2 regions of the Flavobacterium sp. CG_9.10 genome follow, and region 1 is predicted to be linked to the other one. Evidence: riboswitches for the same ligand, from Rfam matches in the RefSeq annotation. Region 1 holds a riboswitch; the other holds the start of a gene.
The links. A riboswitch is a leader RNA that binds a small molecule or an ion and turns the genes downstream of it on or off. The one in region 1 is predicted to bind S-adenosylmethionine.
Positions count from the first base shown of each region.

Region 2: it holds a riboswitch for S-adenosylmethionine, as region 1 does, so the genes downstream of both, IWX84_RS11125 (Na+/H+ antiporter NhaC family protein) here and IWX84_RS01495 (alpha/beta fold hydrolase) in region 1, are expected to answer to the same signal.

Region 1 is NZ_JADOVD010000001.1:336,094-340,380, forward strand. Features, by position in the region: gene IWX84_RS01485 (O-acetylhomoserine aminocarboxypropyltransferase/cysteine synthase family protein) at 187-1,491, shown strand; gene IWX84_RS01490 (hypothetical protein) at 1,837-2,031, shown strand; SAM riboswitch class I at 2,209-2,316, shown strand; gene IWX84_RS01495 (alpha/beta fold hydrolase) at 2,396-3,358, shown strand; gene thrA (bifunctional aspartate kinase/homoserine dehydrogenase I) at 3,379-4,287, shown strand, end outside.
Region 2 is NZ_JADOVD010000011.1:121,286-125,572, reverse strand. Features, by position in the region: gene sucD (succinate--CoA ligase subunit alpha) at 1-806, shown strand, start outside; gene IWX84_RS11130 (hypothetical protein) at 1,020-1,442, shown strand; SAM-I-IV-variant riboswitch at 1,552-1,648, shown strand; gene IWX84_RS11125 (Na+/H+ antiporter NhaC family protein) at 1,707-3,029, shown strand; gene fabG (3-oxoacyl-[acyl-carrier-protein] reductase) at 3,198-3,944, shown strand; gene IWX84_RS11115 (hypothetical protein) at 4,040-4,287, shown strand, end outside.

The sequences.
Region 1 (4,287 bases):
AGCTATTATGTGTATTTGCGTCTGTTGATTCCGAAAGTATAAGTTTATAACACAACTTAAAGCCCTTTTGGATATCTATCTAAAAGGGTTTTTTTATTCTCAATTTATTGCAACATCTTAAATTAGTAAAAAAAATATAATTGAAATTAATTTAGTTTAAGAATCGAACATTAAAAACAAAAAATTATGAGTACTCAAAAATTTGCAACCAACGCATTACACGCAGGACACGACGTTACCAAAACAGCAGGAACCAGAGCTGTGCCTATCTATCAAACCAGTTCTTATGTTTTCAACAATTCAGAACATGCAGCCAATTTATTTGGACTTGCCGAAGCAGGTTTTATTTACACACGATTAAATAATCCAACCAATGATATTTTGGAGCAACGCCTTGCTGCGCTTGAAGGAGGAATAGGCGCAGTAGTTACCGCATCTGGAACCGCTGCAATTGCCACGGCATTATTGGTTTTGCTAAAAACGGGAGATCATATTGTAGCATCAAACAGTTTGTATGGGGGAACTTATAATTTACTGAGCGTCACTTTGCCAAGATTAGGCATCACAACCACGTTTGTAGACCCATCAGATCCTGACAATTTCACTAAAGCTGCACAAGAAAACACAAAAGTGTTTTTTGCCGAATCTCTTGGAAATCCGAAATTAGATGTATTGGATCTGAAAGCTATTTCGGCGCAAGCCAAAGCATTCAAAGTTCCCTTTATTGTAGATAATACAGTTGCTTCCCCTTATTTACTGAATCCTATTCAATACGGAGCCAATATTGTAATTCACTCTTTGACTAAATATATTGCCGGCAACGGAACGTCTCTTGGAGGCGTGGTTATTGATGCAGGAAATTTCGATTGGTCTAATGGAAAATTTCCTGAATTCACGGAACCTTCTGCAGGGTATCACGGATTGGTTTATCATGAAGCGCTTGGAAATGCTGCTTTTATTGCCAAAGTTCGAATAGAAGGATTACGTGATTATGGAGCGGCATTGAGTCCATTTAATGCGTTTCAGATTATTCAAGGATTAGAAACCTTACCTATCCGCGTACAGAAACACAGTGAAAACGGATTGGCTTTAGCCCAATGGTTAGAAGGTCAAGAAGAGGTGGCTTGGGTGAATTACCCAGGATTGAAGTCGAGTAAATATTATGATTTGGCTCAGGAATATTTGCCAAAAGGACAAAACGGAGTAGTCACTTTTGGTTTAAAAGGGGGTTTTGAAGCCGCCAAAAAAGTCGCCGATGAAACAAAACTATTTTCGCTTTTGGCTAATATAGGAGACACGAAATCTTTGATTATTCATCCCGCAAGTACTACGCATCAGCAATTGTCAGATGAACAACAAGTCGCAACAGGAGTAACCAAAGATTTAATACGATTGTCGGTTGGATTAGAAGACATCGAAGATTTGAAAAATGATTTACAAGTTGTTTTCGAAAGCATCAAAAATTCGCAATTAGTAAAAAATGAACACTAAAAAATAAGTCAATTTAGATATGCGGCCAGCGATGCTCAGTTCATCGTAAAAGCATAAGTAGTCAAAATAAGAATCAGTAAAAATGCGACAATAGTAGTTTCTGAAAAACTTAATCCATCGGGATAATTATTAGCTGGATACTGGTTCTTTAAATGGCATTGGACAAATAGTTGCTAAGAAAAGAATTTTAAATTGAAATCGCTGCAAATGGGAAAATGCATCATTTTTATCTAAAGGGATAAATCAAGGCATTCTTTTTGAGATAAGGGATTTGACTTTCTAACATGAAAGGATTTTATATTACAACGTACGGGTAAAATAACAAACAACTAAAAAGTAATAATTATGAAAACATTAAAATATATTTTAAGAGTATTTCAGTTTTTAAGAGAGAAACTGTTCAGTAATAATCAGCCTATAAATGAATTGATTCATCCAAGATTTGAAATAACAAAGAGGGATCCTTCGGCTCAGAAAAAGGCAGTAAATTCATTGCTTTTTCTAATGTACTCGCAAGAAAATGAAGCAATGTTTATCTAAATGGAAACGACTGTAAAAAATCATTGTGGACTTGAAACAACATAGGGAAAGAGTCCGTTTATAGACTCTTTCCAATGTTGTTATTTAAGATTGTAGTCAAAATCAATTAATGGAAAAATTTGTTTGTTTAAAAAATTAGTAGTTAATTTGTGCCTTTAAGTTCACATACGTATTGAAATGTTATAAAGAAAGGACGAGGGATTAGACCCAATGAAGCCTTAGCAACCCTTCGATTTATCGAAGAAGGTGCTGCATTCTACCACGCCAAACGTGGAAAGATAACAACGAGAATTTTACTGGTTTACCCTAGTTTTTTCTTTCTAATATTTCCAGACACAAATCAAACATCATAAAAGATTTGAAATTGGAAAATAAACCAACCCATATTACATTACAAAATTTCACCACCGAAAGTGGCGTGTTTTATCCTGTTCTAAGCTTAAGTTTTGAAGTTTTTGGACCGGCATTACATACGGCGCCAATAGTTTTGGTAAATCATGCATTGACAGGAAACTCGACAGTTGTAGGTTCGACTGGCTGGTGGAATGATTTAATTGGTGAAAACAAAACAATCGACACTAATAAATATACTGTGTTAGCTTTTAATGTTCCGGGCAATGGCTATGATGAAACTAGTATTGAGAACTATTTGGATTTCAATGCCAGAGATATCGCTAAACTCTTTATAGAAGGAATTAAATTTCTTCAAATTAAACAACTGTATGCTATTATTGGAGGTTCAGTAGGCGGAGGAATTGCTTGGGAAATAGCGGCTTTAGAGCCTAAAATAACGAAACATTTAATTCCCATTGCCACCGACTGGAAATCGACGGATTGGTTGATAGCTAATTGTTTCTTACAAGAGCAAATCCTGAATAATTCTCGAAATCCAATTGAAGATGCCAGGATTCATGCGATGTTGTGCTACCGTACTCCAGAATCTTTTAAAGAAAAATTCCAACGTACTACCAATGAAGAATTGGCCATTTTTAATGTGGAAAGCTGGTTGAGTCATCATGGTACGAAATTGCAAAAACGATTTCAACTTTCTTCTTATAAAATGATGAATCAATTGCTGAAAACGATAGACATCACCAGAAATACAGCTACGTTTGAAGAAATAGCATCAAAAATTCAAGCCGATATTCATATCATCGCCATCAATTCTGATTTGTTTTTTACTGCAGATGAAAATAAGGCAACTTATAAAGAATTAAAAAAATATAAAAGTAATGTCACCTATCAGGAAATTGTTTCCATTCACGGACACGACGCTTTTTTGATAGAATACAAACAATTAGACAATTTGCTTCAGGATATATTCTAAGCCAAAAACAACACAACACAATGAAAATATTAAAATTTGGAGGTAAATCTTTATCGAATGGTGAGGGATTAAATAAAGTGGTTGCTATTATTACAGATAAAGTAACTCAAGGAGAGGAAATTGCTATCGTAGTTTCAGCGCGTGGAAATGCTACCAATGAGCTAGAAGATATTTTAGGGATTGCATCTCAAAATGGAAATTACAAACCGCTTTTTGAAGATTTTAAAACCTACCAACAAGCCGAATATGAACATGTCGATTTATCTGAAGAATTTGAAATATTGGAAAAACTTTTTGAAGGTGTAAGCTTGATTGGTGATTACAGCAACAAAATTAAAGATTTAGTCTTGTCTAAAGGAGAATTGCTTTCGGCTAAGTTGCTTACCGCAATTTTAATCAAAAATGGAATCAACGCTCGTTTTACCGATTCGAGAGAGTTGATAAAAACGGATTCAAAATTTGGAGATGCACAACCTTTGGAACAAATTTCGAAGAAAAATGTAGTGCAATATTTTAAACAAAATAATGGCAATACGGTCAATATTGTGACCGGTTTCATAGGTTCAAACAATAAAAATGACACAACGACTTTAGGAAGAAACGGCAGCAATTATACCGCTTCTTTGATTGCTAATTATTTAAATGCTGAAGAGCTTCAGAATTACACGCATGTCGATGGGATTTATACAGCAAACCCGGATTTGGTTTTGGATGCCAAAAAAATTGACCATTTGACCTTTAACGAAGCGAATGAGTTGGCTAATTTTGGGGCGACAATTCTTCATGCTAAAACGATAATTCCTTTATTAGAAAAGAATATTCCTCTTCGAATTTTAAACACATTCAATCATGAAAACAAAGGAACTTTAATTACTTCCAATTCGAATAATGAAGGAATAAAAACACTTTCCGTACTCGAAAATGTATCG
Region 2 (4,287 bases), on a different contig from region 1:
TCCATGCTTCTCAAATGATTGAGTACGGAACAAATGTTGTAGGTGGTGTAACTCCAGGAAAAGGGGGGACCACTCATTTAGATCGTCCTGTTTTTAATACTGTAAAAGACGCTGTGGAACAAGCAGGAGCAGACACAACTATTATTTTTGTACCACCAGCTTTTGCTGCTGATGCAATAATGGAAGCTGCTGATGCTGGAATTAAAGTAATTATTGCAATTACTGAAGGAATTCCTGTAGCTGATATGATTAAAGCTAATAGTTATGTTAAAGAAAGAAAGGCAAGATTAATTGGTCCTAACTGTCCTGGAATAATTACTCCAGGTGAAGCAAAAGTAGGTATTATGCCAGGTTTTGTTTTCAAAAAAGGTACTGTTGGAATTGTTTCTAAATCAGGAACATTAACGTACGAGGCTGCAGACCAAGTAGTAAAACAAGGTTTAGGAATTACTACTGCTATTGGTATTGGTGGAGATCCAATCATTGGAACAACTACAAAAGAAGCAGTTGAATTATTGATGAATGATCCAGAAACAGAATGTATCGTAATGATTGGTGAAATTGGTGGACAATTAGAAGCTGATGCTGCTCATTGGATCAAAGCTGATGGTAACCGTAAACCAGTTGTAGGTTTCATTGCAGGAGTTACCGCTCCAGCAGGACGAACAATGGGACATGCAGGTGCAATCGTTGGTGGTTCTGACGATACAGCCGAAGCTAAAAAACAAATCATGAGAGAATGTGGTATTCATGTAGTGGATTCACCAGCTGAAATTGGTAAAAAAGTTAAAGAAGTTTTAGGATAATTTTTTTCTAAATTAAATATTTTAAAAGCCTCACATTTTGTGGGGCTTTTTTATTATAAATGGAATTAAAGAAATACCTTTGCACTTTATTAAAAATAGCTGTTTTAATGGTTTAATTTTAATAAAGAACAAACATAAACGAATGGTTTAGATGATTCTCACGATTTTGTGAGCTTTTTTTACGGAAGCCAATTCAAATAAAAATAAAATAGTATGTACAAGGAATTAAAAAAATTCAAAGTTAGCAATCAGTTTTCATTTACAATAGATGATAGTTTAGAAGAAGTTTGTAATGCTTCTGAAGGATCTGGCGTGTTTTTGGTTTATGTAGTTGGGGAAGAAAAAGAGTTAATTATGGTTGGTTCTACTGGGACTGTTCAAAATGACGGAACTTTGAAAATCAAAAATGGCGGTTTGAAAGATAAAATTGTAAACGGTCATCAATTTGCAAAAACGGGAAGAAAATATTCTTGGCCTGCACAAATGAAAATCGAAGATATTAGTTTGCTAGAAGTAGTTTGGTATGAAACATTCAATGATAAAACTAAAGGTATCCCAACTTTTGTCGAAGGACAAGTTTTACAAAATTTCTTGGATGAAAATGGAAGATTACCAAAATGGAATGTGGCTTTCTAACTCATTTCAATTTATATAATTACAAAAAGCTTTACTTCGGTGAGGCTTTTTTTTTTTGAAAAAAAATACGTAGTATATCGTTTTTTACTTAATGATGTATTACTTTTGCAGCCGTTATCACGAATCCTGTAATAGGATAGCAACCTGCAGCAACAAGCAAGGTGCTAAAACGATAAGCCAAATCCTTTGGAAAAAATGTTGTTTTACATTCCCATTATTAGCTTTTGTTTTTCGTCATAATTAATTCATTTTAAAATTTATTTTATGACTGTTTTTTTGAAAAAAAGAGGAAATCCGTACGCTTTGATTCCCTTGTTTGTTTTTATTTTTACTTTTTTGGGTGCTGGAATTGTTTTACATGATTTTTATGCATTTCCATCTCCGGTCGCCGTTTTAATTGGAATTATAGCGGCTTTTTTATTATTCAAGTCTTCCACTGATGAAAAAGTGACCACTTTAATTGCAGGTTGTGGCGAAAGTAAAATCATGACGATGTGTTTGATTTATTTGCTTGCGGGTGCATTTGCCGTTGTGAGTAAAGCTATGGGAGGCGTTGATGCCGTTGTTAATTTAGGAATCAGTACCGTAGATGTGGCTTATTTTCCATTGGGAATCTTTTTGATTGCCAGTTTTCTGTCGACTGCCACCGGAACGTCTGTAGGGGCAATTGTTGCCTTAGGACCTATAGCAGTGACATTAGCAGATAAAAGTGGCGCATCGTTACCACTAATTTCTGGTGCTTTATTGGGTGGTTCGATGTTTGGAGACAACCTTTCGATGATCTCTGACACTACTATTGCTGCAACACAATCTTTGGGCTGCGAATTAAAAGACAAATTTAAAGTCAATTTGTTTATTGCGTTTCCTGCAGCAGTAATTACAATAATTTTATTCTTTTATCTAGGTCTAAATTCAGATATAGTGTCGGTTGACCTCCCAATAAATAGATTTGAATGGATTCCTATTATTCCTTATATCGTGGTAATATTTTTGGCTTTGTTTGGAATAAATGTTTTTTCGACTTTAATTATTGGAACTATTTTAGCGGGTATCATAGGTTATATTGGAGAGTCTTTTACCGTATTGGAGTTTATCCAAAAAATATATGAAGGTTTTATCAGTATGACTGATATCTTTTTGTTATCGATGCTGACGGGCGGTTTAGCTTCGATGGTGGAGAAAGCTGGCGGAATTGATTATCTATTGCACCAAATAAAAAGACGGATCAAAAGTAAAAAATCGGCACAGGCAGGAATCGGTGCATTGGTGGGTTTTGCTAATTTGGCAATAGCCAATAACACCGTTTCAATTGTAATTACCGGACCTATTGCAAAGGAGATTAATGACGAATATGATTTGAATCCCAAAAAGACAGCCGCTATTTTAGATATCTTTTCTTGCGTTGTTCAGGGGGTTTTACCTTATGGCGCACAAGTCTTGTTAATTTTAAGTTTTGCTAAGGGCAAAATAGACTTTTTTGATTTAATCAGTAATGCGTGGTACCATCTATTTTTATTAAGCTTTACTTTACTGGCAATTTACAGTTCGAATTGGGATAAATGGGTTGATAAAAATTTTAAAGTATAAAGTTTGGCTAGCTTGAACGTTTATTGAATTTGAAATTTTTTTTAAAAAGTAATTATTCTATATTTGACGTATGGAAAGTAGTCCTGATAGAAGCACATCTCGTGTTTTGGCATGAGTGCAACGTATCGCGGCAATAGCTTCAAATAAATATTAAATTAATTTTAAAACATGAAATTACTAGAAGGAAAAGTTGTTATAATTACTGGCGCAAGTCGAGGAATTGGTAAAGGAATTGCAGAGGTTTTTGCGAAAAATGGTGCAAATGTTGCTTTTACGTACAGTTCATCTGTTGAATCAGCTTTAGCTCTGGAAAATGAATTGAACGCTCTTGGAATTAAAGCTAAAGGATATCAATCTAACGCTGCTGATTTTAACGAAGCGCAAACTATGGTTGACGCAGTAATTGCCGAATTCGGAACTGTTGATGTTTTAATTAATAACGCTGGGATTACCAAAGATAATTTACTGATGCGTATGTCTGAAGCCGATTTTGATCAAGTAATTGATGTCAATTTGAAATCAGTTTTTAATATGACTAAGGCCATTCAAAGAACTTTCTTGAAACAACGTTCAGGATCTATTATTAATATGAGTTCTGTAGTAGGAGTGAAGGGTAATGCGGGGCAGACCAATTATGCGGCATCGAAAGCAGGTGTTATTGGATTTACAAAATCAGTTGCATTAGAATTAGGTTCTCGTAATATTCGTTGCAACGCGATTGCACCAGGATTTATTGAAACAGAAATGACCGCTAAATTAAGTGATGATGTGGTACAAGGATGGAGAGACGGAATTCCATTGAAACGTGGAGGTACAACTGAAGATGTTGCTAACGCTTGTCTTTTCTTTGCTTCGGATATGAGTGCGTATGTAACAGGTCAAGTTATGAACGTTTGTGGAGGAATGCTTACTTAGCATAAGTTAATGATTCAAAAATTTAAAGATTTAAAGATTATTTATTGAATATTTGTTTTAAATTCTTAAATTATTCAATCTTTTAATTCGGGTATATGACAACAACTACTATTTTATTGATTATACTTTCATTAGTCGTAGCAGGTGGTTTGTCATTTTATCACTATTTATACAAAGCCAAAAACAAATCTAAAGTCAGTTTGTTTTTGGCTTTTTTGCGTTTTGCTTCTATTTTTTCGATTTTGTTATTGCTTATAAATCCAATTATTACAAAAAATACATTAGAAATTGTAAAAACACCTTTGGCTGTTGTTGTGGATAATTCCAATTCTATTACTTTTTT